Regions from separate parts of the Pseudoalteromonas sp. T1lg65 genome, predicted to be linked through region 1. Evidence: predicted binding sites of a transcription regulator. Region 1 holds the regulator's gene; each other region holds the start of a gene.

Region 1 (7,444 bases):
GCAAATAGCAGGAAATTAAGTGTGATAAGCGCCTCAACTAGAGGCGCATATCATCGAAAACCGAGGTTGGCTTATACTAAAAACCATGTCGCTGTGCCAAGGAAAGCGAAAATACCCACAATGTCTGTGACAGTGGTCAACACAACACTGCCAGCCAACGCGGGATCAATTTTCATTTTCTTAAGTACGATTGGTACACTCGCACCAGCTATCCCCGCAGCCACTAAATTCATAAACATGGCGAAAGCTATCACGGCACCGAGTTTAAAGTCCCACTGCCAAACTGCGATAACACCGGCGATTAAAACAGACCAAAGCAGACCATTAAGCGCGCCAATCGCTAATTCTTTACCCATAATGAAACGCTGGTTCGTTTGGTTGATATGGCCCAAAGCAATACCCCGGATCACCAAGGTTAAGGTCTGGCTACCCGCAACACCACCCATGCTAGGCACGATGCCATTTAAAACCGCAAGTATCGGGAGGATATCGAGCGTTCCTTCGAAAAAACTCGCCACAAAGGCTGCCATTAAAGCTGTGATGAGATTAACACCAAGCCAAATCGAACGGCGCTGACTACTTTTTAGAACCGGTGCGAAGGTATCTTCTTCATCTTCTAGACCTGCCATACTAAGCAAGCTGTGCTCAGCATCTTCACGAATAACATCTACAACGTCATCGATAGTTACACGTCCAAGTAAGTGGGCGTTATCATCGACAACGGGGGCGGAAATCCAGTTGTGGCGCTCAAATAACTGTGCAACATCCGACTCATCCATAGAAATAGGGATTGTTTCCCGCTCTTCATCCATGAGTTCTCTGACGATCTTATCTGGCGTGCTAGTCAGTAACGTGTTGATGGACAACGAGCCTAAAAAGCAGTTATGTTTATCAACGACATACAACTCATCTGTGCCATCAGGAAGTTCGCCCTTTAGGCGCAGGTAACGAAATACGACATCAAGCGAAACATCCGGCCGTATTGTGACGGTATCGGTGCTCATTAAGGCACCAGCAGAGTGCTCCTTATAGGAAAGCGCGACTGTGGCACGCTCCCGATCTTGGCTATCCATAGCACCAATAACATCTTGATAGACTGTATCGGGTAGGCTTCTCAGTACGTCACCGAGATCGTCATCATCCATATCGCCAGTGGCTGCAGCGATGAGCTCAGGTTCCATTTTCGAGATGATGCTAAGACGCACATCCTCTGAAAGCTCCTCGAGAATATCCCCTTGAATATCAGGATCGACGAGTTGCCAAAGCATTGTCCTAATTTTGTGGGGGGAAGACTCAAGTAATAGTGCCGTATCACACGGTGCTGTCTCTGCAAGCATGCGCCTGACTTGAACAAACTGACCACTGTTTAAGGCCTTGGTGGCCTTTTGAAGTTGTTCCAGTGTGTAGTCTTGTTCAAATGCTTCAGGCATATACGTCCTTAATTATTTTGCTAGCGACATTGTTAAACCGTGTTAACAGATTACCTTAATTGTTTTCTATTTTTATTGCAGATATTACACAGGTTTAAGCCGAGAAATTTTTCTGTATATCTACAGGCAGGCACATACAGTTTAACTTACTTTGGTGGGAGTTACCAAGCTACAAACTCAAAAAGCGCTTATCTATAAAGTAGTTATCAGACCAGTAAGAAGCGCGTTACTCTGCTTCATTGAAGTTATTTGCGATTAATTGACCTATCGCTTCAAGTGCTAGTTGGGCATCAGGGCCGTCACACGTAACACGAACTTGTTTACCTTGACTGCTTTCAAGTAACAGGAGGGCTAGAACACTATCCCCTGCGGCTTGTTTATCACCCTGATAGAGTGTGATTTCAGCATCAAATTGGTTAGCCAGCTCTGCCAGTACTGTTGCTGCTCTGGCGTGTAGTCCCAATTTGTTTCGGATTAAAAAGCTGTCTTCAATCATTTTGATTCTTGCTCTCGATGTCGTATCTTCACATTCGAGTGGGTACGAGCAAAGCGTTCTCCGATTGTCTGAGCTAGATATACAGAGCGGTGTTGACCGCCGGTGCAGCCTATTGCGATGGTTAGATAGCTGCGGTTATTGCGCTCTAAGTGTGGCAGCCAAGTCTGAACAAAGGTTTGAATTTGCCAGGTAAATTTTTGCACTATGCTGTGGCTAGATAGGTAATCGATTACGGCTTGATCTAGGCCCGTAAGCGGTTTTAATTCTGGTTCCCAATGTGGATTAGGCAGAAATCTAGCGTCAAAGACATAATCAGCTTGTTTTGGAATGCCATGCTTAAAGCCGAAAGATTCAAAGGTAATAATTAATTGTTTGTCTTTTTTACCTAATATTTTTTCGCGGATGTCTTCAGCAAGCTGGTGTACGCTGATATCGGTTGTATCAATTAAAAAGTCGGCGCGATTGATGAGTGTATCAAGCAATTCTCGCTCTTTTTTTATCGCAACATCAAGAGGAAGATTATGTAATGAAAGAGGGTGCAGACGACGTGTCTCTGAAAAACGCTTAATCAACGTTTGGTCATCGCTGTCTAGATAAAACAAAGTCGGCTTCGCAAAGCCCGGCAGATATTCTAAAATATCATTAAATTCATCGCTTTCTTTAGGAATATTGCGAACGTCAATACTTACGGCGATCTTGTCGTAACTGTCAGAAACGCTTCTGACTAATGAGGGCAATAAATTGACTGGTATATTATCAACGCAGTAGTAACCTAAGTCTTCTAAGACTCTCAACGCGACAGACTTACCAGAGCCTGAGCGGCCACTGATAATAATTAACTCCATTCCTTGTTCTTGCTCAGTTACTTGACTCATTCTGGATCACCGAAAATAACTCATCATCTGTTTTTGCTTGCCTAAGTTGCTTACAAAACGCTTTGTCTTTGAGTCTATCAGCAATTGTTGCCAAGGTCTTTAGGTGATGCTGATTATCTCCATCAGGTACAATCAGAGCGACGAAAATATCCACGGGGCGCTTGTCTATGGCTTCAAACGGAATCGCTTGCTCACTCACAAGTACCATAGTGACGACATGATCGATACCGGCTAGTCTTCCATGTGGGATCGCAATACCCTTGCCTATCCCTGTGCTACCAAGCTTTTCTCTGGTCATCAGTGCATCAAGAATAGCGTGCTGACTAACCTCAGGAAGCTGAGTGTGTGCCAGCTCACTAATATATTCGAGAATACGCTTTTTGCTATTAAAAAGGACCGCAGCTTTACTACAGTCCTTATTTACAAGTGAACTCAATTTCATTTTAATGACGAGTTAATTTCTCTTTATGTTTAATTACTTGACGGTCTAGCTTATCGATTAAACTATCAATCGCCGCGTACATGTCCTGGTGTTCAGTCGAAGCAAATAGTTCTCCGCCGTTCACGTGCAAAGTAGCCTCTGCTTTTTGTACTAGTTTTTCAACGTCTAGGATCACATGGACATTGTTGATGTGGTCAAAATGCCTCTCCAGCTTCGCAAATTTGTTGGTGACATAGTCTCTAAGTGAATCTGTAATTTCTACGTGACGACCAGTTAAATTTAGTTGCATAAGCATTTTCCTTCTTTGGTTTAACGTCTTAAATCAAGCTTTTACGCTGATTTGACGGTGGAATGGCTAGGGATTCACGATACTTTGCGATCGTGCGCCTTGCTACCTTGATTCCCTGTTCAGCTAGTATGTCTGCGATTTTACTATCGCTCAAAGGTTTAGCTGTGTTCTCCGCAGCTACCAGCTTTTTGATCAGTGCTCTAATTGCTGTTGATGAGCACTCACCTCCGTTTTCTGTACTTACATGGCTTGAGAAGAAATACTTCAGCTCAAAAATGCCGCGAGGTGTATGCATATATTTTTGAGTTGTAACCCGGGAAATTGTTGATTCATGCATATCAACCATCTCCGCGACATCGTTAAGCACCATAGGACGCATTGCCTCAGGTCCATGTTCAAAGAATGCCTGTTGTTGTTGCACAATGCAATTAGTTACTTTCAATAAAGTGTCATTTCTACTTTCAAGACTTTTAATGAACCACTTTGCTTCTTGCAAGTGTGAACGGATGAACTGACTATCAGAACTGGAGCGTGCGGTTCTAGACATTGCAGCGTAGTGATCATTCACTCTAATTTTAGGCATTGCGTCGGGATTCAGCTCTACCACCCAACGACCTTTCACTTTTTTTACTGACACGTCAGGTATCACGTATTCAGGTTCTTCATGAAGAATACTGGCCGCAGGTTTGGGATTGAGGCTATGAATAAGCGTCATTACCTCTTTTAGTTCATCTTCTTTGAGGCGAGTTTTCTTCATTAACGTTCGATAGTCACGGCTGGCTAGCAAATCTATATGGTCGGTTAGCACCATTTGTGTTTCTTTTAGCCAAGGCGTTTCTGGCGCAAACTGACGTAACTGAATACAAAGACATTCTTGAAGGCTTCTTGCTGCAATACCGACGGGGTCAAAAAGTTGGATACGTTTTAATACGGCTTCAATTTCATCTAACTCAATCGTTTCCTCGCTTTCATCGCCATTTAAGCTTTCTAAAATCTCTTCGCAAGATAGAGTCAGAATTCCTGATGTATCGACGGCCTCAATAATAGCAGTAGCAATGGCATGATCGGTTGGACTAAAAGGGGTGAGTTGTAGTTGCCACATTAGATAGTCGTGTAATGACTCAGATGTTTCGCCTTGATAAACATTGTCGTCATCAGGTAAAGGACCTGAGCTACTACTAGGAGCGGCGCTCATGTATTCATCCCAAGTGACATCCATGGCGAGTTCTTCACTAACTGTATCTTTGCTCAGGGCAGTATCCGAGTCTAACTCATAATCACTGACTTGACTCTCATCACTGGATTCTGAATTGTTTTGATCCGTGTTTTTATCTTGGTCAGATATTTCCACGCCATCAGAATCTTGAGATTCAGACTCGTCCACCTCTAACAATGGATTGCTATCTAGTGCTTCTTGTATTTCTTGTTGTAGATCCAATGTGCTCAATTGCAGCAAGCGGATGGCTTGTTGCAGCTGAGGTGTCATGGTCAGTTGCTGCCCCATACGCAGCTGTAATGATTGTCTCATGTATCTCTAACAATCCTTTTTCACAGTTGTTATTACTACCAATCTAACTATAGCTTGAATTGCTCACCTAGGTAGACATCTCTTACTGTTTGATCTGCCAAAACATGCTCAGGGGTGCCTGATGCTATTAGCTCACCATGAGAAACAATGTAGGCGGTTTCACAGACATCTAAGGTTTCCCTGACATTATGATCTGTAATTAAAACCCCAATACCTCGATCTCTTAGGTGCTTTATTATTGTCTTTATATCTAACACTGAAATCGGGTCAACACCAGCAAAAGGTTCATCTAAAAGGATAAATTTTGGGTTTGCGGCTAAAGCTCGAGCAATTTCTACCCTTCTTCGTTCTCCACCTGAAAGCGCCATACCCAATGAGTCACGAATATGCTGAATGTTAAACTCATCTAGAAGTTCGTTAAGCTCAATCTCACGCTCTGTTTTATTGAGATCTTTGCGAGTTTCTAATATCGCCATAAGGTTCTGATACACAGTGAGTTTTCTAAATATGGAAGACTCTTGTGGTAAATAGCCAATACCTAAGCGGGCACGGCTATGCATGGGCAACAAGGTGATATCTTGGTCATCGATTTGAATAACGCCTTTGTCGCTCGGTACTAAACCAACAATCATATAAAAAGTAGTGGTTTTCCCCGCTCCGTTTGGACCAAGTAAACCGACTATGCTACCAGCTTTAACATTGAGAGCTACGTTCTTGACAACTTGTCTGCCTTTGTAGCTTTTTGCTAGGCCTTGTGCAATTAATTCACTCATTAATTGTTACCTTGCTCTTTTAACCCTTTATTAGATTGATCTTTGTCATCTTTGACCGGCACTAAAATGGTACGCACTCTGGAGTCTTTTTGATCTGAGCGGTCTGCACTGATCAGCTGCTTATCGATGTCATAGGTGATGCTGTCAGCATTCATTTTCTGTCCGGCTTGTTTAATCTCCGCATTACCTGAGATAACTAAGGTCATGGTGGCAACGTCATAGCGTATTTCGTTGGCTTTTGCTTCCAGCATAGTGCCATCGGCTTGCTGTTCAGTAAAAATGGCAGGGGAACCTTTGGCAATAAGCAATTGCTTATTATCACCAAGCTCCTTTCGACGGTGTGCTTCTAATTTATCGGCGGTAATGCGACGAAGACCATGAATGACCGTTACGTTTTTCTCAAAGATGGCAATGTCGCTTTGTAATTGGGCTTGCTGCCGATCTGAGTCAATAATAACTTGCGAATCTTCTACTGATGAAGCAACGGTAGCCCATACACTGAGGCTAAAAAGGGTTAAGGTAGTAAAGAGTTTACTGATCATAATAGATAGTCTTTGTATGATTGATAAGTTCAATGACCTCATTGTGTAGGTCAGCGGTTAATCCCTTACCTGTAATTTTGAGGCTTGGGCCAATTATTTCTACTGGCTGTTGGGAGTTCATCAGTTTTTGTTTTATGTCTACTCTTACGTTGTCAGCAAAAACATCACTGATCATCGCTCCCTCGGTTAAGTTTTTAGCTAGGACATTGCCTTCAAGTACCAGCATATTGTTATCGTATAACGTGGCTTCTGCTGCGCTGAGCTCCCAATTTTGCTCACCATTGTATAAAGTGAACACAGGCTGGGTAAAGTGACTAAAACCTAGCTCTTGAAAAACTTCCATTTTATTAGCTTTAACTTGGTAATTTAACTGGCCATTTTCACTGTAGGCAAGTTGCTGAAGTTGTGTTGCTATATAGTCTGGTTTAGCTAAGTGTTCTTCTTGCTTTACACTATCGTCTTTTTTTTCAGTCAATATCGGGTGCCAAAGCCACGCCATGATACCAGCAAAAAGGATCAGTAAAACAACACGCAGTACAGTCATGTACTTGCCCCTGCACTGGTTAACGGTTTGTTCTGGCAAAGCATGAGCAAGTCCGTTAGTTCCCTGACAGCTCCGTATCCCCCAGGTATCAACGTTGTATAATGAGCTAGCCTTTTTACGAGTGGGTGAGCATCATTTACTGCAACAGCAAAACCAACCTTTTCCATTACAGGCAAATCCGGGCCATCATCACCGATATAGGCGATTTCGTTATCCTGTAAGTTAAGCGTGGTTTTAAGTTCATCATATGCATGAAGCTTGTTTTCTTGTCCTTGATAAATATAAGGTACATTTAAACTAGTCATTCTCTGCTGAACAATGTGTGAATGTCGTCCTGTAATTACGGCGACTTGTATCCCTGATGCAATCAGTGCTTTAACGCCAAAGCCATCTTTTGTATTGAAGGCCTTTAGTTCTTCGCCTTGATTCCCAAGATAGATTCTGCCATCAGAAAATACCCCATCGATGTCACAAATCAGTAGCTTAATATTGGCCGCTCTTTGCGTGGTCTCTTCGCTGATGGGT
Region 2 (7,444 bases), 1.2 Mb from region 1:
GTATTTGCCTTCACCATTGCGGGTAATGAACAGGGTATCAGTTTTTGAGAGTACATATTTTAATTGTGCGAGATCACCATTACCATCACTGGCAAAACTTAATACCTCACCAGGATGAATTTTGGTTAATTTTCGAGTCTCGGCATTGGTACTTACAACGTTATGAACGGTTTTTGCTGAATAACCGGCTCTTTTAAAGATTAAAGCTAAATTGTCCCCTGGCTTAACCTGATGATCAGTAAATTGGAATTCTGCCTGGTTGTTATCCGAATTGCTTGAAGCTTTTGGAGCTGCATCTAATTCTGTTAGTTGTTCTGTTTTTTCAGCGACTTTGACCGGTAACTCGTAACGTTTACCGACTTCTAATGCTTTACCATTATTATCTCGAGAAGCTGTTGCTTTTTCAGAAGGGATCAGGGCAATTCCGACCATCGCAGAGAGGAAGCCGATAATGAGCACTTTGTGCCTTTTGGGGAGCTTATGAACGACATGAACCATAATGCGCCTTTTCTGCTGTCAAGAACTTTTCTAATGATTATTTCAGGATATACGTAATAAACAGTGAATACCAGAGTTTTGTGCATTTAAACTCACAGAAATATACGCTAGAATCGAGCGATTACAACTAATTATCTGTTGGAGCAAGAATGGTGGACTTTGAAACTGCACTCGCCGAAATAAAAAGAGGTGCAGAAGAGATATTAATTGAAGATGAGCTAAAAGAAAAACTCAAATCGGGCAAAAAACTGCGTATTAAGGCGGGATTTGATCCTACAGCGCCAGATTTGCATTTAGGTCACACTGTTCTTATCAATAAATTGAAGACTTTTCAGGACTTAGGTCACGAAGTGATTTTCTTGATCGGTGACTTTACAGGAATGATTGGGGATCCAACAGGCAAAAATGTGACGCGTAAACCGCTCACACGCGAAGATGTGCTAGCAAACGCTGAAACATATAAAGAGCAGGTTTTTAAGATTCTAGATCCAGCCAAAACCACCGTTGCTTTTAACTCAGAGTGGATGGAAAAACTTGGTAGTGCAGGCATGATAAAACTTGCAGCCAGACAAACGGTTGCTCGAATGCTTGAACGAGATGATTTTAAAAAGCGTTATAATGGTGGCCAATCTATTGCCATTCATGAATTTTTGTATCCGTTAGTTCAGGGCTGGGACTCCGTTGCTTTAGAGTCAGACGTAGAACTGGGTGGAACCGATCAACGTTTTAATTTATTAATGGGACGCGAGTTACAAAAAGAAGAAGGACAAAAGCCACAAACCGTATTAATGATGCCATTACTTGAAGGCACTGATGGCGTTCAAAAAATGTCTAAGTCACTAGGTAACTACATCGGTATTACGGATGCGCCAAATGATATGTTTGGTAAAGTGATGTCTATTTCTGATGATTTAATGTGGCGTTACTATGAACTACTGAGTGCTAAATCTTTGGAAGATATCGAAGGGTTGCGCGGTGAAGTTGCAGCCGGTCGTAATCCTCGAGATATCAAAATCGAGTTTGCCAAAGAAATGATAGCGCGCTTCCATAGTGAAGAAGACGCTGAAGCAGCGCACCAGGACTTTATTAAGCGCTTCCAAAAAAATGCGCTACCAGATGATATTCCTGAAGTCACAATTACCATCGATACTGCTTCAACCTTTATCACGACAGCACTAAAAGAAGCTGGACTAGTTGCCAGCACGTCGGAAGCCATCCGTATGATTAAGCAAGGTGCAGTAAAATTAAACGGTGAGCAGAAAGTAACTGACTCAAAGCTAGAAGTAGTAAAAGGAAGCAGTGATATTTACCAAGTGGGTAAACGTAAATTTGCAAAAATCACTATTTCATAGTTATAGCAATTGTTTTAACCAAAAAGCCGGGTCGCAGCCCGGCTTTTTTTGTGTTTAGCCTAGCATTGAAAATGTAATATTTGCGCAAACCATTAACAGCGCAAGAGTTGCTATAAATAGCCAGCGCATTTGCGTTAATAGTTTCAACGTATCGGTAATTGCCTCGCTGCAGGGCTGTTGTTTGCTGCCAATTCGCATAACATTGTAACGCTCCCCCAAGTAAAATCGAGGGCCTGCAAGTTGAATGTTGAGATTGGCTGCAAAAAAACTCAATATCCAGCCTGAATTGGATTGTGGATAATGACGGCCGTAGTGTTTTATGTAATGCCAGCTTTGCTTTCCATTGAGCAATAGCATAAAAAATAAGACGAGTATGCGAATAGGTAAATACTCGATAAACCATATCGTACGCTGAATGGGTTTAATAAAAGCACTATTTGGCTTTGCCACTTTGCGCCATGCATGGTCGCAAATCATTAATAGCTTATAGAGTAAAGCGATATAGGGTCCAAGAAGTGCGTATAGGCTTGCGACAACAAAAAACTGGCGTATCGAATTTAATACGGTGCTATCAAGCGTAGCTTTACTTATCCCCATTTCACTTAGCTGATCTACCTCCCTTGCAACCATGCTTTTTAGTACTGCTCTGGCGGTTACTTTTTGATGATTACTCAGTAGCTTGGCAATGCGTTTAGCTTTGTCTTCATGGCTGGCATCAAGACACAGAAATAATACCAGTCCGCTCAGCCATTCGGGATAAAAAGCAAATTGAAGCAAAGCAAAGGTAAGCAAAATGGTCGTGAGGATCGGCAAAACAAAGCCAAGTGTGCCAGCAAGGGTTTGATAAGACGTGTTGGCTTTGGGCTTGTAAACACGTTCAGCGACGGCTTTAAAAGTAAGGTAAAGCAGTAAGTTGGGATGATATACGGAAGAGATCCGCAAGCCAAGGCTGGCGAAAACAGCAACTAGAAACACGAACAGGCCCAAATGGGCCTGAAGCAGTGTTTCCAACACTATAGCTGGACCTCTGTCAGCTTATTCAGTAAAGCTACAACCATTTTCGAAGAATTAACTGATGCCACTTCTAAATATTCTTCAAAAGACTGTGGCGACTCTTTGCCAGCAATGTCGGAAAGCGAGCGAATAATTACGAACGGCGTGTTGAGTGAATGACAAGCCTGTGCAATTGCTGCACCTTCCATTTCAACCGCAAGCATAGACGGGAAATCGTTGCGTGCTTTATCAATTTTTACCGGGTCGCACATAAATGAATCGCCAGTACAGATTAGGCCGATCATAGTTTGGATATCAGCTAGTTCATGTACACTTTGCTCTGCAGCCTTGACTAAAGCAGTATTGGCTTCAAACGCTGCTGGCATTTGTGGAACTTGACCAATTTCGTAACCGAATGCGGTTACATCTACATCGTGATGGCGAACTTCGCTTGAAATTACCACATCACCCACATTTAACGACGGTTCGAAACCACCCGCTGAGCCGGTATTGATGACACAATCTGGAGCAAAGTTGTCGATTAGTAATGTGGTGGCGATGGTTGCTGCAACTTTACCAATTCCAGATTGCACTAGAGTGACTTCATGGCCTGCAAGTTGGCCAGAGTAAAAAGTAAAACCACCTTTAGTTAGGGTTTGTGGGTTTTCCATAGTATTACGCAAAATGGTAACTTCTTGTTCCATTGCGCCAATGATGCCAACTTTCATATATTTTTCCTGAACTGGATAAGTCATAGTAAGTATTAGGCTAATTATAACCTGAGCTGAGCAGACAAATCTATCCGCAGCTTTTTATGGGGCGGGTGACAAAAAAGACGAGCAGCTGCTCGTCTTTAAAGTTAGATTTCTGCCAGTTGTGTTGACTGGGCTTTAGCCTGAGATGGAGATAACACCGCTGGTTTGAAGGTGCGGTTGCGAGTTTTCTTGGGGACATCTGGTTGCTTGCCAAGCTTAAAGAGAATCGCAGCTCTTACCTCTGAACTTTGATATCCAGTTTTTACTTTCATTCTAATGTGAGGGATTTTTGCAGACTCAAGTGCGCCACTGACAAACCAGTCTTTTTGCGCTTTGTGACCGTTCTTATTCGAGTTATTTACTAAATCAACAGCAGCGACAACGTTCAACGTTTCTTTGTCTACTAGAACGAAGTCTAATTGCTTGTTTTTCGCCTTGGTTAGCGCAGCACGCTTTGCTTTATTTGATATACCAGGCTTACATTCAAGGACATCGATTAGTTTAACTCGGCTAACTATCTTAAATTTGTCGCCTACAGCTCTTTCTAACAATTGTAGGAAAGAAGCTTCGACGGTCGTGAACACCGAATCTTTTCGGTTAAACGGGTAAGGATTGCCGCCTGCATCGGTATATTTCGACACAACGATGGAAGCAACGATAACCAATGCCAAAATAGCTAGTAACGCAAATTCCATAAGTAGACTCCAAAACAAAAAAATGACACTCGGAATTATTAAGCAATAGATGTGCCATGAAATTTGTCAATGGAGGGCGGCTGCGAATAAAGTGCAGCCTACAAAGAATGAATTGCTATTGTGCTAAGGACGGTATCCGCTTGGGAGCCCTTTGACGGCATAGGCCACTGCATCGTGAGCATGAAGTGATTCATAGTGATTTATTTTAATATAAAAGTCTTTAAAAGGCAGAGAGTTAAGTTTTGCTTTTAATTTTCTAGCTGCATCTTCGCAAAACATCAGGTTTTGTCCATTCAGTCTTGCAAATTCTTGTTCATCTTCACGTTTAACTGCGGCTTGCACAGGTGTCTTTAATTCATCTTCCAGCAAGTCAATCAAGCCAATAACATCAAACTCGGTGATATTTTCAGGTAACTGCACTTTGATATTTGCAACAGAACGCTGTGAGTGTGGTGTTGCTGGAACGCCCTCAGTGGTGCCAAGCCATGCATAGATAGCTTCATGGTCTAAAGTCTGGCCTTTAAATTGCTCATGAAAAGCGCTTTGAATTAACTGTCGAGATAGAGCTGCTGAGCAAGGGCAGGTAGATGAATAAGTTACATCTAACGCGAGTTCTAGAGTGTAGATACCGTCAATGACCATTGCTGTGATCGTCACAGGGTAGGCTTTCCAGCCCATTTTTTGACTTAATAAAGAAGCTCTTCTCAACGGTAGTTCAAATTGAAAATGTACTTTAGCACTATTACTCAAATCGCTATGAGTCGTTATGAACTCATCTAACACCGCTTTTATTGTCTGTGGAGTGAGAGTCTTCTCACACGAAAGTGTATCGAGAGCCAAAAATAGCCTAGACATATGAATGCCTTTGGCGTCTTCTTTGTGCAGATTAACGAATGCGTCGGCTTTTGCAGTGACATGAGTTTGCATTTGTCCTTTCGACTCAAGGACTAAGGGAAGCTCTATGTTACCCATACCAACCCAATCTAAGGTACCAGCTTGTAAAGCTTTAACATTGTGCGCTATGTCTGGCATATTGTTTTGCATCTACACTCTCTACAGTTACAGCATTAAAAGTGGCGCATAATACAGCAAAAATAGAAGAGTTGGGATGCTTGAATGAAAGCTTAATGACAAAAAATAGGGCATTTGTGAAGTTAGCAATACAAAATTAGTGGCTACTTTATGGATCAAGCGGAAACTTTTGCTGGCAAATAAATACTTAACCTCTGGTGTGGATAAGGGTTTTGAAAGATCATATTATGAATAGCCCGCTATTTTTCATACCCGATAATGACATTTAGCTCAATATCAAAAGGCGTTTTTACCCAGTATATAGCTGGCAATTGTAAGTGGAAATCACGCTGAAAGCGGCTAAATTAGGATAATTTAGAAAATTCGCTTATCTACAGCAGAAATTACTTATTTCGGTGACATTCGCTTATTAACTAGGCTTTTGTATAATAGATAAAACTTGCTGAGTAGATTTGCTCAAAATACACGCCAGTACAGGCACTTCGAGTATTTCTATGTCATCCGAATGGATCGGCCCCACTAACCTGTTATTGAATGGTGAAGTAGTAATATGACAGAGAATTCGTTTGGCTCTTGGGCTCGAATTTTATCCAATTTGGTGGAAAAATACGGAGAGAAACGCGCTTTCATTATTGCGTATGCTTTTACGCTGTTTGTTTCTTCTATCTTGGCGTGTATGTTTTATTATATCGCGGTTGGCGTGATTGAACTTGTCGATATATTAGCTGTACTGTTTATGGCTGCCATTATTTCTCCTGCATTAATTATGACCTCCGTTTTATCTTTGAGGCAGCTACAGTCTTCCAAAGTATTTTTAGAGTCTGCGACACAGCAAGAGAAAATGCTTAACCAAACTTTAAAAGACAACATTAACCGCTTAAACAGTGAGATAGATGAGCGGAAAATGGCGTTGCATGCAAAACACCGAGCCATTGAGGAATTGCGCAAGGAAATTGAAGAACGCAGAAAAACTCAACAAGAACTAGCTCAGCAAAGCATGTTGTTAAGAAACATTGTCGACTCTTCACCTGACTTGTTCTATTACCGTGACGAAAATGGTGTTTTTGCTGGTTGTAATAAGATGTTTGAAAAAGTGATCGGTTTAAACAGTGATGAACTCATTGGAAAATCAGTCGAACAAATATACTCCTCTCAATATCTACCAAAAGTGCTTGAAACCGATAGTTATGTGAGCCAGACACAACAGCCGCTAACGCTGGACGTAGAATATCCAGTGGATGAGCAAAACCGTTGGTTTGAAATGCGCAAGCTACCATTTATTACCGATCAAGGTGAATATATAGGCTTATTAGCCTTTGGTCGTGATATTACGAGCCGTAAGGAAGCTGAGCAAGCACTGGAAACAGCATATAAAGACAAAGGCAAGTTCATCGCGACCTTGAGTCACGAACTGCGTACGCCGTTAAATGGTATCGTTGGTTTGACGCGGATGTTGCTTGATACGGAGCTGTCATCGCAACAAAAGAGCTGGTGTAACACGATATTTTCTAGTGCTGAAACTTTAGGCAACATTTTTAATGACATCATCGACCTAGATAAGATCGATAGAGAGCAATTAGACATTGCGGCAGATAGTATCAATCTGTCTGACTTTATTAATGATATAGTCAATTTCGCCGGGCTTATAGCAGATCAGAAAGGGCTTGATTTTACCATTAACCGAAGTGGTATGTTAGATGTCTACGCGTTACTAGATCCCACTCGTTTGCGCCAGATCCTTTGGAATCTTATTAATAATGCAGTGAAGTTCACCCATCGTGGCGGCGTTACACTCGAATGCGCCAGAGAAAATCGAGATTCGGGACCTTGGTTGTCCATTAGCGTAATTGATACCGGTATGGGAATACCAGAAGATCAGCAACAGCGTATATTCGAAATGTATTATAAAGCGCCAGATTCGTCGGGAACAAATGCCATCGGCTCGGGGATTGGACTTGCCGTAACCAAAGCTTTGGTCAATGCAATGGATGGCACGATCACTGTCAGTAGTGAAGCTGGAAAAGGCAGTCGCTTTGATGTTGAAATTCCATTACAGCTTTGTAACGCACCCAAAGAGCAAAGTTACGCTGGAAGAAGTCTGTATATTCTGCTGGTTGAA
Region 3 (7,444 bases), 570 kb from region 1:
GTCATAACGCTGTACTTTGTTGTTGTTTAAGTTGTAGCGATTATAACCTATCTGTCTGACAGCGGCTGCACCAAATTAGTCACACCATTGATAAAACTGAGTTGGCGTTAAAATACTCTGCAAGGGGATATCCCAAGCTTCAACAGGAAGACAACTTACCTTTTGACAATCATGAGCTAAGCCAATTAATTTGGGCTTACTCCGTTGCTGTTGATAATGCTGCGCTAACGTCCTGTCATAGTAGCCCCCACCCATCCCCAGACGGTTGCCGTTTAGGTCAAACGCTACCAATGGCATCAACAGTAAATCGAGCGATGCTAACGGGGCAACTTCAGTACAATTCAGCTTGGGTTCCAAGATAGCATAGCGATTCGATGTCATGGGTGAGTTTTTTTCATACTTCTGGAAGAGTAAATTATGCGGGTTAAAGGGATGAATTATGGGCACGAATACCGTGTGACTTTCTAGCCATAATGCTTGTATTAATTGGGATGTGTCGAGTTCCCCATCGTTATGGAGATACAGCCCTATGCGGGCATGTTTTGGGAGTGATATATGTTGAAAAAAATTAATGGAAAGAAGTTGAGAAGCCTTTTCTTGTGCTTCGCTAGTGAGTGAGTTTCTCAATTCTCTCACTAGTTTTCTAATTTTAGCTCTTTCATTATGAGATTTTTTTATGTTGCTGTCGATTTTACTCATGGTAATGCAAACCAATCGGGAAAAAACAAACTGACTCCCAGTAAAACAAACAAGATAATTAATACTGCAAGCAGGTAATACAACCAAGATTTAGACTTTGTGGGCATGGGCGCATCAAAGTCTAGCTCTTCAAAAAGTTCATCTTCTTGCCAGCTTGTCGTTTCGTCTGGCGAAGTATTGCTTTTATCTTGGCTAATTTGTTGTTCGATATCCTCTAGTCGTTCTTCGATACGGATAAGGCTGCTGGTGATATAGTCAAGGGCTTCAAAAATACGTTCTTGATCAATGACTTGAGTTGTTGAATTGTCTGCTTGATTCACAAGTTTAGCGTTAATACCCATGGTAGAAAGCAGCTTCACTTGCTTCAGCGCCTTAGTTTTATCGGTGGGAGCAAATAAAGGCCTGCCATCAAAAAACTGTTGTACTTTAGAAGGTGAGGTTTTGAGTTTAGTTGCTAATAGTTCTGCCGCCTGTTCTTTGTCTTGATTCGCAGCAATGTCAACAAAGACCACTTTGAATAGCTCATTCATAAGAAAGCTCTGCTCTATTGAGAATAGCTAGAGTATACCCAAATTTAGTTTAACTGTTGAACAATAAAAGAGAATTCTTGAGGCAAATAGCCGCGGGGGGAATATTGTTGGCTTGTGCCAACAATATTCAACGTGCTCTAGTACTTCGCTGACTGCTCTTTAGCGGGGATGGTTTGTTGAATAAATTCACGCAAATCTTGGTTAGACTGTTTCAGATCTTCATGGCGTAAATACATCATATGTCCAGAGCGATAGCCTTTAAAGCTAAGGCGCTCGCGCATTTTTCCGCTGGGATCAAGTTGCCACATATTGTATTTAGCATCAAAGTAGTTGGTTGCGCCGTCATAGTAGCCTGATTGAATCATCACATGTAGGTAGGGGTTTTGTGCCATGGCAAGGCGCAGTTGCTCGCCGACATTATTATCGCTGCGATCCCAAGGGTGAACCGACCCAAACATATTGTATTTCAAATCAGTTTTGTAGTTCAGCTCAGCACGAAAATAGTGATTGATAGCCGGAGTGAATGAATGCAACCAAGCGTCTAACTCAGGCCAATAGTCTGGGCGGCTGCCAGCATCGCGTTTATCTATTCCTAAATAGCGAGAGTCTAAGCGACCGATGGTAACACCACGGTCACGAAGTAGCTCTTTCCAAAACGCTGATGTTGGTATATCAAGGTTATTTTGTGCCACAAATTGCTTACTTAACCCGCTGTATTTCGATACTTTTTCGATCACTTGTTGTTTTTCATTACTATCAATGAAAGCGCCTTTTGCTAGTGCTGGTAGATACGTATCTATGGTGTACTGCTCAACCTCCGCCAGAACTTCCAGCAAATCTTTATTTTGTAATTCGGCTGGTAAAGCTTTGTGGTACCAAGCCGCTGCGGCGTAGTACGGTAGTCTATTTGCCACTTCAACTGGGCCTTCACGCTTTATTCCGATTTCGGTCGGAGACACTAAGATCACGCCGTTAATGTATAGCCATTGCTGGTTTTGCATTGCATGCGCTAGGCCAGAAACACGGGTTGTGCCATAGCTTTCACCAATTAGATACTTTGGTGATAACATTCGATCGTTACGCTGGATAAAGGTATTAAGCCAGTTAGATAGGTATTTTACGTCGGCATTAACGCCGAAAAATAACTCTTTTTGCTTGGCCTTACTGGGTAATTTACCTTCTTTGTCTTTTAATATTCTTGAATAGCCCGTATTTACTGGGTTCACGAATACGATGTCGGCCACATCTAATACTGAGTACGGATTATCTTTAAGGCCGTAAGGTTGTACTGGAAACCCTTCATCATCCACTTTTAAAACACGAGGACCTGTATAGGCAATGTGCATCCACACTGAAGCTGAGCCTGGGCCACCATTAAATGAAATCAGCAGCGGGCGAGTGCTAGTATCTTTTATTTTAGTGCGTTGGTAGTAGGTGTAATGCAGTGAAGCAATAGCTTCTCCTTGCTCATTCCAGACTGGTTGTGTTCCTGTCGTGGCAGTGTAATTGAACCGCTCGCCGTTAATTTCAGCTTTGTGTTCGGTAGTGACCTTGTGGTCTGCTGCAATGGTGACATTGTGTTCGGTGCTTGCGTGTACAGTTGCGATAAGCAGGCAACTAAGTAGTAGTGCTGGGATAAGCTTTTTCATTATTTCCCCATCATAAGTGAAGTTTGCATTGTGCATTACAGGACTTATCCGTCTTAAATTCAAACTGGTTGAGACAAATTAAACAAAATACTCGTTTAGCTGGCTGCGGCGGTGGGTGTTTGCACCAATAAAGGTCAGTGAAATGTTTAACGCACCTTGATGGTGCGTTTTTTAATCCATTTGCGAATTGGTTATTTTAAACGCTATGAAAAGTAAGGTTTTTTTATTTTGGCACAAAGGTTGGATTACTGCTGTAAACAGGATCAACTGTCCTAAGGGGACTCAGTATGAAAATGATAAGTGCAATAATAAAACCGTTCAAACTGGATGAAGTTAGGGAAGCGCTCGCGGACTTGGGCATTGAGGGGATGACGGTCGTTGATGTTAAGGGGTTTGGACGTCAACGTGGTCACACAGAGCTGTATCGTGGCGCTGAATATCAGGTCGATTTTATACCAAAAATCAAAATTGAGATCGCCACACTAAGCGACAACGCCGAGCGTGTTGTAGAAACAATTACTCAAGCTGCGAGTACCGGGAAAATAGGGGACGGCAAAATCTTTGTTTATGACTTAGATCAGGTTGTTCGTATTCGTACTGGCGAACTAGACGAAGAAGCAATTTAAGGGGAGCTAGACGATGGAAAATACAATCATAGAATTACAATTTTCACTCAACACATTTTACTTTTTAATTTCAGGCGTATTGGTGATGTGGATGGCAGCGGGGTTTGCCATGTTAGAGGCCGGCTTGGTTCGTTCTAAGAACACCACCGAAATCCTGACTAAAAATATTGCGCTTTACGCGATTGCTTGCACCATGTATTTGCTTATCGGCTACAACATTATGTATGTAGATAATGTTGAAGGCGGATTTGTTCCTAATTTTGGAGCTTTGATTGGTACTCAGGCAACTGATGCAGATCATGCTCTAGAATCTGACTTCTTTTTCCAAGTCGTGTTTGTTGCAACGGCGATGTCTATCGTTTCAGGCGCAGTCGCTGAGCGCATGAAACTCTGGGCATTTTTAGCATTCTGTGTGGTGCTAACAGGTCTTTTATACCCTATTGAAGGGTATTGGACTTGGGGTGGCGGCTTTTTATCAGAGCTCGGTTTTGTTGATTTTGCAGGTTCCGCTATTGTTCACGGAGCCGGCGCCGCAGCGGCGTTGGCAGGTGTACTGTTGCTAGGTGCTCGCAAGGGAAAATATGGCAAAAATGGCGAGATCTATCCTATTCCGGGCTCAAATATGCCGCTCGCGACCTTAGGTACTTTTATTTTGTGGATGGGATGGTTTGGGTTCAATGGGGGATCGCAGCTGTTTCTAGCCGACAAAGAGAACGCGGTAGCAGTAAGTCAAATTTTACTCAACACCAACGCCGCGGCGGCAACCGGTGCTGTTGCAGCCTTGCTGGTATGTAAATTTATGTGGGGTAAAGCGGATTTAACCATGATCTTAAATGGGGCGCTGGCTGGTCTGGTAACCATTACCGCAGAGCCTGCTTCACCGACGCCAATGTTAGCTTGTATTCTGGGCTCGTTAGGTGGTGCATTAGTGGTATTTAGCATTATTGCGTTGGATAAAGCCAAAATAGATGACCCTGTTGGCGCTATCTCTGTTCATGGTGTGTGTGGAGCGTTAGGGGTTATGATGGTGCCATTTTCGAATAACGATGCGACCTTTATCAATCAAGCTATAGGCTTAGTGTGCATTCTAGGTTTTGTGTTCATTACCTCTTATCTAGTTTGGGCGGTGTTAAAAGCCACTATGGGGATCCGAGTTGGTGAAGAAGAAGAGCTAAGTGGTATGGATCAACACGATTGTGGTATCGATGCTTATCCTGAGTTTGTGACTGTGCGTGGACAGTAACAGTCAACATAATCCCAATGTTTGAGGCTAAAATAAATGCGGATCGGTGAGTCCGCATTTTTATTTTCAGCAATTGTTAATTTAGGGTACCCTAGTATTCTGCCATTCATTAAAACTCACTTCTGATAGGACATGACGGAAAAAAAGCAAACCACGACAAAAAAAACCAGCGCTAAAAACAGTCGTACTAAAAATAAAGCGAAACAACCGTCTCAGTCATTTTTGCAAAGAGCCAAAACCAGAGTCCTGTCAACGTTATGGTCTATTTTTTGGAAAGGCTCGTTGGCTGCCATCTTTGCCATTTCCATTTATGTGATTTACCTCGACGCGAAGATAAGTAAGCAGTTCGAAGGCAACAAATGGGAACTGCCGGTTCAAGTTTACGCTCGCGCAATGCAGTTTTATCCCGATCAGTATCTTAGCGAAGAAGAAGTCTTGTGGGAGTTAAACCGGCTTAACTATTCGAGAGTAAATCGTGTAAATAAAACCGGTCAATATGTCGTTCAAGGTAGAACTATAAAAATCTATCGTCGAGCATTTGAGTTTTATGATGGCTTAGAGGATGAGCAAATCTTTACCCTTAACTTTTCAGGTAAAAAACTGGCTTCCATAGTCGGTAATGATGGCCGGCGTCAACAGTCTGCTCGGCTTGAGCCGGTGCAAATTGCCAGAATTGGTAATGAGTCGCGACAAGACCGTGAATTTGTTCCATTTGAGAAGTTTCCTGAAATCTTAAAACAGACCCTATTGGTGGTTGAGGACCGTAATTTTTACCAACATCACGGGGTTTCTGTTTGGTCTATTCTCAGAGCGCTGTACGCTAACATTAAAGCGGGTAGAACGGTACAAGGCGGCAGCACACTGACACAGCAGCTTGCCAAGAACTTTTATTTGTCCAGAGAGCGGGCGTTAGTCCGTAAAATTAACGAAGCGTTTATCGCGCTGATTTTGGATTATCGATACAGTAAAGATGAGATTTTAGAAGCGTATCTCAATGAAGTATTTCTTGGTCAAGCCTACAATCAAGGTGTACATGGAATGGGGCTGGCGGCAGAGTTCTACTTTGCTAAACCCGTTGATGAACTGGAGTTTGACCAAATCGCCATGTTGGTTGCGATGATAAAAGGCCCATCTTATTACAACCCTCGACGCTATCCTGAGCGTGTGATGGAGCGCAGAGATCTGGTGCTGCGGTTAATGGTCGAGCATAAACTGATCACTACCAACGAGTATCGACAAGCGTTAGCACGGCCAATCAGTATTGAACCATTGAAAAAAAGCCGTTTGCAGTCCTATCCCGGCTATTTAGAGCTAGTTGACCGAGAATTAAAAACCCTAGTTCCAGACCAAAACATCGTTGATTCTGGTCTGAGAATATTTACCTATTTTGACTTGCAAAAACAGGCCGCAATGGAAGACGCGGTGAAACAAGGGCTGCCTTATTTAGAACGCCGTTTTGACACTGATGAGCTGGAAACCGCGATGTTGTCGGTGAATATCGAAAGAGGTGGTGTATCTGCGCTGGTGGCTGGACGTCAGCTAAAGTTTTCTGGTTTCAACCGAGTGCTGGACACTAAGCGGAATATCGGCTCTTTGGTAAAGCCTGCTATCTATTTAAGTGCATTATCCAGACCTAATTTTAATTTGGGTATGTTGCTGGACGACTCGCCTCTACAAGTAACGGATGGTTCTGGGCAAGTGTGGACACCCGATAACTTTGATCATCAGTATCGAGGTAAAGTGCCCATGTTCCAAGCTTTTAGCGAGAGTATTAATATTCCCGCAGTAAATTTAGGATTAGATGTTGGCGTACCAAAGGTTGCTGAGACGCTTAATCAGCTTGGCGTTACTGAATCAATAGAGTTATACCCCTCATTATTGCTCGGAGCACTCGAACTATCCAGCTACGAAGTAGCGCAGATGTACACAACGCTTGCCAGTAATGGTAAGCACAGTCTATTGACCAGCGTTATGGCGATCACCGATTCGGTGGGTAAGGTGTTGTACGAACATCAAGTTGAGAAACGACAAACAGTAGAGAGTGACGCCGCTTACATGACTAAATATGGATTGAAGCGAGTAACCAAAAAAGGCACGGCAAAACGCTTAAATTTACATTTCCCATCAATCCAATTAGCTGGCAAAACGGGGACCAGTAACGACTTACGCGACAGTTGGTTTGCTGGGTTTGATCATAACACAGTCACGGTGACATGGATTGGAAGAGATGACAACAAACCCACAGGGCTGACAGGAGGTCAAGGTGCTTTAGAGCTGTACATTCGCTATTTAAAACCTTTGAACCCTCAGGCGATCGTAGACGAAAGGCCTGACTCTATTCGTTGGGCGTTTATTAACCCGAAAACGGGTAAGCAATCACCACCAAGTTGTGGTCCTGTGATCCAAGTGCCCATAAGGGCTACTCAGTTTGAGCCAAGACCAAGTTGTTGAGGCTAGTGCAAACATCTTAAACTTAGGTCTTGAATTGGCTTATTGCGTTTTGCAAATTCTGCGCAAGTCTGGCAAGTTTGCTGGCATCTTGCTCGGTGGCAATGGCAGAGCCAAGAGTGTGCTCTGCCAGCGCATTGATTTCGCCAGCGTCGTTGAGTGCTTGTTGTGTTGCTTGAGTTTGCTGTTGCACAAGCTCCGCAATTTGTTGACCCTGTTGCTCAATATTCACCATACCCTGCTGAGCAA
Region 4 (7,444 bases), 930 kb from region 1:
TGAAATTCAAATGCCCGACGGCACTACGGCCTACACGCGAAATGGTCAGTTCACTACTGATGAAGAAGGTCGTGTAGTGACATCTGGTGCAGGTTTCCCAATCCAGCCGCAAATGAATGTGCCAGATGACGCCCAATCAATCACTATTTCTCAAGATGGTGAAGTGACGGTGCGGGTTGCGGGGCAGGCTGAAAATGTGGTTATTGGTCAGTTGGTTATTAGTGATTTCATCAATCCATCGGGTCTGGAGCCAATCGGTCAGAACTTATACACAGAGACAGCGGTGAGTGGTGCGCCTGTGCAAGGCAACCCAAGCATAGAAGGTCTTGGGAAAATTGTTCAAGGGGCGCTAGAAACCTCAAACGTGAACGTAACCGAAGAACTAGTGAATCTAATAGAGACTCAGCGAGTCTATGAGATGAACTCCAAAGTCATTTCTTCAGTTGACCAAATGATGAGTTATATCAACCAGCAACTGTAATCGGAGAATAGTATGCGTGCATTATATTTTGCCATCGCGGCAGTGGCTGCGCTCAGCGGGTGCAGCACAACTCAAAACAGCAGTGTGGTGCGTGATGACCCATATTATGCACCTATCTATCCTGAAGAAACACAGGCGCAACTGGTACCGACGGGATCGCTTTTTAATACTCAGTTTTCAAATGATTTATATGCTGACAAGAAGGCGCTGCGAGTTGGAGATATTATCACTATTGTATTAAGAGAGACGACGCAAGCGAGTAAAGCGGCAAATTCAACGCTAGAGAAAGAGAGTGAAATAGGGTTTGAACCGATTCTAGGTTTAGGTGGAAACGCGGTAAACATCGGTAAGGAATCGATTCAGTTGTCAGCTAACTCAGAAAGCTCATTTGAAGGCGATTCGCAGTCAAATCAATCAAATAGTTTATTTGGTAATATCTCAGTGAATGTAACTCGAGTTCTACCAAACGGAAACTTAGTGATCCGTGGTGAAAAGTGGCTCACGCTAAATACCGGTGAGGAATTTATTCGTTTGGAAGGTTTAGTCAGGCCTCAAGATGTGAAAGCGGATAACACCATAGAATCTAATCGTATCGCGAATGCGCGAATTCAATATTCAGGTAAAGGTGATCAGCAAGAAGTGCAGAGCGCAGGTTGGCTTACCAGCTTCTTTATGAGCGCAATCATGCCTTTTTAAGGATGTACATTATGAAAAGCCAAATCTTTAAATTACTGAGTTGCATGTTGTTAGTCGTTGCAGGTGGAGTGACACAGGTTGCTCATGCTGAGCGAGTTAAAGATGTCAGTATGGTTGAAGGTGTTCGCTCTAACCAATTAGTTGGTTACGGCTTGGTTGTAGGTCTTCCTGGTACGGGAGAGCAAACGCGCTTTACCGAGCAAAGCTTCAAGGCCATGCTGAATAGCTTCGGTATCTCAATGCCTGCCAACCTAAAACCAAAAATCAAGAATGTTGCAGCCGTTGCAGTACACGCAGATCTTCCACCGTTCGTTAAACCTGGCCAAACCATTGATGTCACCGTCTCTTCTATCGGTAGTGCTGGAAGTTTACGTGGAGGTACCTTATTGCAGACGTTTTTGAAAGGTGTGGATGGTAACGTCTATGCGATAGCCCAAGGCAGTTTGATTGTTGGAGGCTTAGGTGCGGAAGGGGCGGATGGTAGTCGAGTTGTGATTAATACACCGACAGTGGGCAGAGTTGCCAACGGCGCTACCGTTGAGCGTGCAGTACAGAGTCCCTTTTCACAAGGCGACTATATTACATTTAATTTAAATAGCCCTGACTTTACCACTGCAAAACGCTTAGCTGACACGATTAATGATTTAGTTGGGCCAAATAGTGCAAAACCAATGGATGCAGCCTCAGTAAGAGTTATTGCGCCCAGAGATCCGTCTCAGCGAGTAGCGTATCTATCTACGCTAGAAAATCTCGAGTTTAAACCTGCCGATACCGCTGCAAAAATTATCGTGAACTCTCGTACCGGTACCATTGTTATCGGTAAAAATGTCAAATTACAGCCAGCTGCTATTACGCATGGCGGATTAACAGTGACGATTGCGGAGCAAGTCAACATTTCTCAACCGAACGCATTTGCAGAAGGTGAAACAGTCGCAACTCAGCAAAGCATTATTGATGTCGACCAAGATGACTCGCGTGCATTTGTGTTTGATCCGGGTGTGAGCCTTGATGACCTCGTTCGAGCAATCAATCAAGTAGGCGCAGCACCTGGTGATTTAATGGCGATATTAGAAGCGTTAAAAGAAGCTGGGGCTATCAATGGTCAATTAGTCGTCATATAAAGAGTGTTTATTAATCAATCAGTTAGCCTCGCTTAGCGAGGCTTTTTTATTGGCGCGTATTTTGCATTGTTATCACTATCAGATGACAAAAGCATTGAGATTATGAATACCGATCAGCTAAAAAATCAGAGCTTCTTTGATTTAAGTAACTTAGATTCGCTTCGTAAAGAGGCGTTGACCAGTGCTGGTGATCAAGATGCGTCAAAGCAAGCGTTGAGAAAAGCAGCGCAACAGTTTGAATCGATCTTTACCCAAATGCTTTTAACCAGCATGCGTAAAGCCAACGAAGCATTGGAAGACAAAGACAGTCCGTTTAATTCGAGCGGTGTGAAGTTTTTTGAAGAAATGCACGATCAACAGTTGGCTATGCATCTTTCAGAAAAAGGGAGTTTGGGTCTTGCAGACCTTATCGTGCAGCAGCTATCTCCTAATACCGAAGGTTATAAGCCAGCGTCAGTAATAAGAGCAGATGGAAGCTTGCCTGAACGAGCCTCACCGCAGCAATCGAAAGTCAGCAGCCAAGCACCACAGCCACAAATAAATAATGATGTGGCATCAAGTAGTGACAAACAAAGTGTGTTTTCTTCGCCTGAAGAATTTGTTGAACAGGTATGGGATTTTGCTAAAAGCGCTGCTAAGAAGCTCGGGTTAAACCCTGCTGTAATGGTGGCGCAAGCCGCTTTAGAAACCGGCTGGGGAAAACACATTATTGCCAAGCCAGATGGCAACAGTAGCAATAACTTATTCAATATTAAATCAGATAACCGCTGGCAAGGCGACAGTGCCAAAAAAGTGACGTTGGAATTTGAGCAAGGCTTGCCAGTTAAAAAGCAAGCAAGCTTTAGAGCATACGATTCACTCGCCGACAGCTTTTCTGATTATGTAGATTTCATTAAAGGTAATCCGAGATATCAACAAGCATTATCCAATGCGCAAGACAGCCATTCATATCTTGATGAATTGCAATCGGCTGGTTATGCCACCGATCCTAATTATGCGGATAAAATTAAATCGGTTTTACAACGTATCGAACTGTCAGATCTAGTTTCTGGTGCGTTAACTAAGGGAGTCAGATGAAATGTCATTTGATCTTTTAAATATTGGTGCAGCAGGTGTTCGAGCGAATACTGAGCTGCTGCAAACTACCAGTAAAAATATCTCGAATCTCAACACCGAAGGCTACATTCGTGAGAGAACAGAACATGCCACAACAGTTGGTAATATGGTCGGCCGTGGTGAAACTGTTCGACTTATCAACGAGTTTGCACAGCGACAACTAAACCGAGATATATCTAATAAGACTTATTACGAACAATTTGTGAGTGAGGCTTCGCGGGTTGACTCTTTATTCGGGCAAGAATCCACAAGCTTAAGTAAAAGCATCAACAAGATGTTTAGCAGTATGCAAGAAGCACTGAATTTACCATCTTCATCTACCAATCGGTCATTGTTTATGACGAGTGCGCAAAATACGCTCGATCAGTTAAACCGGTTATCTGGGATTGTGGTAGACCAAAATACCATTGTTAATGACCAATTGGATATTTTCTCGGAAGAAGCGAACAACCTGGTTCAGAAAATCAGTCAGTTAAACAAAGAAGTAGCAAGCAAAGCCGCGTCTGATGTTAATAATGTTGACTACGGCGTTTTAAATGAGCGAGATCAAGCGATTAAAGACCTTGCTGAGTTAGTTGATATTGAAACATTAGATGGCGAAAACGGAGAAAAGCTGGTGTTTTTGGGCACCGGCGACGCGCTTGTAATGCAAGGTGGTGCCTTTAATTTGTTTGCAATTAAAGGTGATCCTGATCCCAATCGCAAAGAGTTGTTGCTAGATATTAAAGATAAAAATGTCGTGCAACTGGAGCTAGACAGTGGCAGCTTGAAAGGCAAGATTGGCGGTTTAATGGCATTCAGAGATGAAGTGTTGATCCCAGCACAAAACCAGCTAGGCCAAATCGGCTTGGCTGTAGCTGATGCCTTTAATCAACAAAACAGGCTGGGCCTGAATCTAGATGGCGAGTTTGGTGGCGACATCTTTAACATCCCAACTGCTGGAGGACTGGCATTTGCTGACAATACTGGTACGGGAAGTCTGACCGCTACCATTACTCCCGGAGAGGGAAATCAGCTACCAGCTACCGATTTTCAGGTGACTTTTACCAGTGCTACTACCGTTGAGATTGCTGCTATCGATGCCAAGGGCAATGTTATTGGCACGCCTTCTACCGCTAATGTTACAGCAGGGGTTATTGATTCATCGACCATCACAGGTGGTGAGGCATTTGGTTTATCTATTGCCGTAACCGGTGCGCCTGCAAATGGTGACCAGTTTCAAATTAAGCTTAACCAATTTGCTTCCACTAGCATGACGTTGGCAACAACACGTCCAGAAGCATTAGCGCTTGCTTCGCCGATTAGGCTATCCACTTCTATCGATAACACCAGTGCTGCTAGTATTTCAGATGGCGTGATAACCAGCACAGATCCCGCAAGCAGTGCTTTTTTAGCAACGCCAGCGCTTTCGGCTGGACCTTATACATTAACTAAAACGGCGAATTTGAACGAATACATTATAGAAGGGGCTGGTGGAACGCCAAGTCATACTTTTACTTCCACCAACAATGGTAAGGATATTATGGCTGACGCAGCTGCCGCTGGTCCTGCGCCGTTCAACAATCCAGGTTTTACCTTCGATATAGAAGGTGTGCCAAACACTGGCGACACATTTACCATCGAGTTTAATACCAGTGGTGTTGATGACAACCGAAATGGTTTGGTGCTTGCACAGCTGCAAAACTCGGAGCTAGTTAGGCAAAATGTAGTAGCTGGGGCAAATGCAGACAATCATAAAACCTTCAATCAGGCTTATGCAGGGCTGGTGACTGAAATAGGTGTAATCACCAATCAGGCACAAACCAATGGCGCGGCGTTTGAAGCTTTAGCAAATCAGTCTGAAGCTTGGTTTGAATCCATGTCCGGTGTGAACTTGGACGAAGAAGCGGCAAATTTGCTCCGCTTTCAACAGTCGTATTCAGCGTCAGCACAGGTTATTACGGTAGCAAGAACCGTGTTTGACACCTTATTAAGTGCAGCGAGGTAATTATGCGTTTATCTCAAAATCAAATCTTCAACAATAACCTCAGCTCGATTTTAAAAAATCAGCAAGAGGTGAACAAAGCCACACAGCAAATAAATACACAAAAGCGTGTACAAAGTGCCTCGGATGATCCATCTGCGGTGGCGCGGGCACTGTTGTATGACGATAAAATTCAAGCAAACGACCAGTTTAGCAAAAATTTGACGGTGTTAACGGGTCGTCTAAACATGCAGGAATCTGTCCTTGAGAACATAAAAACCTCAATTGATGCCGCTTACACCAAGGCAATACAGGCAGGTAATGGTGGATATGCAAATGTGGATCGTGAAGCGCTTGCCGAAGAGCTTAAATCTATCCAAGATACAATCCTTAATTTGACCAATACCAAGACCGAAGACGGCAAGTTTGTTTTCTCGGGTTATCAGGACAATGCTCAGACATACAGCTTTGATGCTGCACAAGGTAAGTATGTTTATGGCGGAGATCAGGGACAGCATAGTATTCAAGTCGCAGAAGGAGTAAAAATTCGTTCAAGCGATAATGGCTTTGATGTTTTCGAAAATGTTGAGAAGCGGTTAGATGTGACCTCAAATGTTGGAACCGTCGGTGGTCTCATCACTTCATCAACCGTATATGTCGCAGAACAGTCGGTGTTTGATGATTTCCATCGTAATAACTATAACGCTGATCCCGCTGCACCTGCTGGGGCAAATACCTATGACCTTGTTATAACCGCTGGAACTCCTAATACCTTTCAGCTAGAACAAGGTGGGACGCCGGTAGCAACAGGGAGCTTCGAAGGAGATACTGTTAGAGTAGCAGGGTTAGAATTTAAATATGAAGGAACGGGTTCAGGTACGATCAGCTTTGATTTAGAAAAACCACAAAAGCAGAATGTGCTAAACACTTTGGAAAATTTGATTGGTACACTTACCGATCCGAATATCTCCCTTGAAGATTATAAGCAGCGGATGGCTGATGCTTCGGTTGGTCTAGACAAAGCGAAAGTCAGTATTTCACAAGCTCAAGCTGGATTAGGGGGAAGAGTTAATTCTGCGAAGTTGGTTGAGCAGTCCAATCATGACTTAGATGCCAATAACAAAGAATCGAAAGCGGATTTGATAGAAGCTGATTTTTACACGGCAATTTCTGAGCTGACTAAACATGAAACCGCACTACAGGCATCACAATCTACGTTTGGTCGACTAGCAAACCTCTCTTTACTCGACTTTATTCGATAAAAGTGTAGCCTTGAATAGGCTACACCTTTACTCCCGCATAATTCACATCAATTGAATAAAAGCCTTTTATTATCAGATTATTAACAGGCTCCAATTTGTCTTTTTCCTAAAAATAACCTGCTGTACCTGTATTTTCAACAGGAATAAAAAAAGCCTTAAAAAACATTTGTTAAGAATTTTTTTACAAAAAAGATTAAAGGAATTTTTTTGCCGACCGATAACTTAATTAACCAGGCCGGAGAGTGAAAATGATTCAAAGGCTGGAAAGATTCATGTTTTGAGAGTGAATAACTCGATTTAAAGTGGGAGAATCATCATGGCACTTTATGTAAATACTAACGTAAGTTCATTGAACGCTCAAAGACAATTAATGAATTCTGGTAATGCACTAGATACCTCATTCAAACGTCTTTCATCAGGTTTCCGTATCAACAGCGCAGCTGACGATGCAGCAGGCCTACAAATTTCTGACCGTTTAACATCACAAATCAACGGTCTTAACCAAGGTAACCGCAACGCGAACGACGGTATCTCTCTTGCACAAACTGCTGAAGGTGCAATGGACGAAGTAACCTCAATGTTCCAGCGTATTCGTACCTTGGCACAGCAAGCAGCTAACGGCTCTAATACAGACGAAGACCGTTTAGCACTACAAGAAGAAATTCGTTCTTTAGCATCGGAAGTAAACCGAGTTGCAGAAGACACCACCTTCGGTGGCCAAAACTTACTAAATGGTGAGTACGAAGCGAATTTCCAAGTCGGTGCTGATGCTATCCAAACGATTGGATTCAGCATGAAATCCGTA

Evidence for each region. Region 1 encodes sigma-54, which starts transcription at its own class of promoters, with help from an activator protein. Its sites were predicted from a motif close to GTTGGCACGNNNNTNGNNT; they were not measured.
Region 2: a site for sigma-54 is predicted at 4,334-4,352, ahead of ACSLBF_RS13970 (DUF2726 domain-containing protein). Genes of this name have one in related genera too.
Region 3: a site for sigma-54 is predicted at 3,106-3,124, ahead of ACSLBF_RS04040 (P-II family nitrogen regulator). Genes of this name have one in related genera too.
Region 4: a site for sigma-54 is predicted at 2,347-2,365, ahead of flgJ (flagellar assembly peptidoglycan hydrolase FlgJ). Genes of this name have one in related genera too.

The regions. Positions count from the first base shown of each region.
Region 1 is NZ_CP196837.1:374,615-382,058, forward strand. It holds gene pmbA (metalloprotease PmbA) at 1-19, shown strand, start outside; gene mgtE (magnesium transporter) at 72-1,430, opposite strand; gene ACSLBF_RS01680 (HPr family phosphocarrier protein) at 1,657-1,926, opposite strand; gene rapZ (RNase adapter RapZ) at 1,923-2,771, opposite strand; gene ptsN (PTS IIA-like nitrogen regulatory protein PtsN) at 2,785-3,243, opposite strand; gene hpf (ribosome hibernation promoting factor) at 3,245-3,532, opposite strand; gene ACSLBF_RS01700 (RNA polymerase factor sigma-54) at 3,561-5,060, opposite strand; gene lptB (LPS export ABC transporter ATP-binding protein) at 5,108-5,833, opposite strand; gene lptA (lipopolysaccharide transport periplasmic protein LptA) at 5,833-6,375, opposite strand; gene lptC (LPS export ABC transporter periplasmic protein LptC) at 6,365-6,919, opposite strand; gene kdsC (3-deoxy-manno-octulosonate-8-phosphatase KdsC) at 6,916-7,444, opposite strand, start outside.
Region 2 is NZ_CP196837.1:3,145,614-3,153,057, reverse strand. It holds gene ACSLBF_RS13990 (peptidoglycan DD-metalloendopeptidase family protein) at 1-498, opposite strand, end outside; gene tyrS (tyrosine--tRNA ligase) at 651-1,850, shown strand; gene ACSLBF_RS13980 (cobalamin biosynthesis protein CobD/CbiB) at 1,905-2,864, opposite strand; gene mtnN (5'-methylthioadenosine/S-adenosylhomocysteine nucleosidase) at 2,864-3,571, opposite strand; gene ACSLBF_RS13970 (DUF2726 domain-containing protein) at 3,703-4,293, opposite strand; gene folE2 (GTP cyclohydrolase FolE2) at 4,417-5,337, opposite strand; gene arcB (aerobic respiration two-component sensor histidine kinase ArcB) at 5,876-7,444, shown strand, end outside.
Region 3 is NZ_CP196837.1:949,394-956,837, forward strand. It holds gene rpiA (ribose-5-phosphate isomerase RpiA) at 1-5, opposite strand, end outside; gene ACSLBF_RS04025 (5-formyltetrahydrofolate cyclo-ligase) at 76-699, opposite strand; gene ACSLBF_RS04030 (hypothetical protein) at 696-1,229, opposite strand; gene ACSLBF_RS04035 (S10 family peptidase) at 1,367-2,878, opposite strand; gene ACSLBF_RS04040 (P-II family nitrogen regulator) at 3,166-3,504, shown strand; gene ACSLBF_RS04045 (ammonium transporter) at 3,518-4,747, shown strand; gene mrcB (penicillin-binding protein 1B) at 4,880-7,198, shown strand; gene ACSLBF_RS04055 (methyl-accepting chemotaxis protein) at 7,221-7,444, opposite strand, start outside.
Region 4 is NZ_CP196837.1:1,304,295-1,311,738, forward strand. It holds gene flgG (flagellar basal-body rod protein FlgG) at 1-481, shown strand, start outside; gene flgH (flagellar basal body L-ring protein FlgH) at 494-1,177, shown strand; gene ACSLBF_RS05545 (flagellar basal body P-ring protein FlgI) at 1,222-2,298, shown strand; gene flgJ (flagellar assembly peptidoglycan hydrolase FlgJ) at 2,401-3,375, shown strand; gene ACSLBF_RS05555 (FlgK family flagellar hook-associated protein) at 3,377-5,401, shown strand; gene flgL (flagellar hook-associated protein FlgL) at 5,404-6,639, shown strand; gene ACSLBF_RS05565 (flagellin N-terminal helical domain-containing protein) at 6,956-7,444, shown strand, end outside.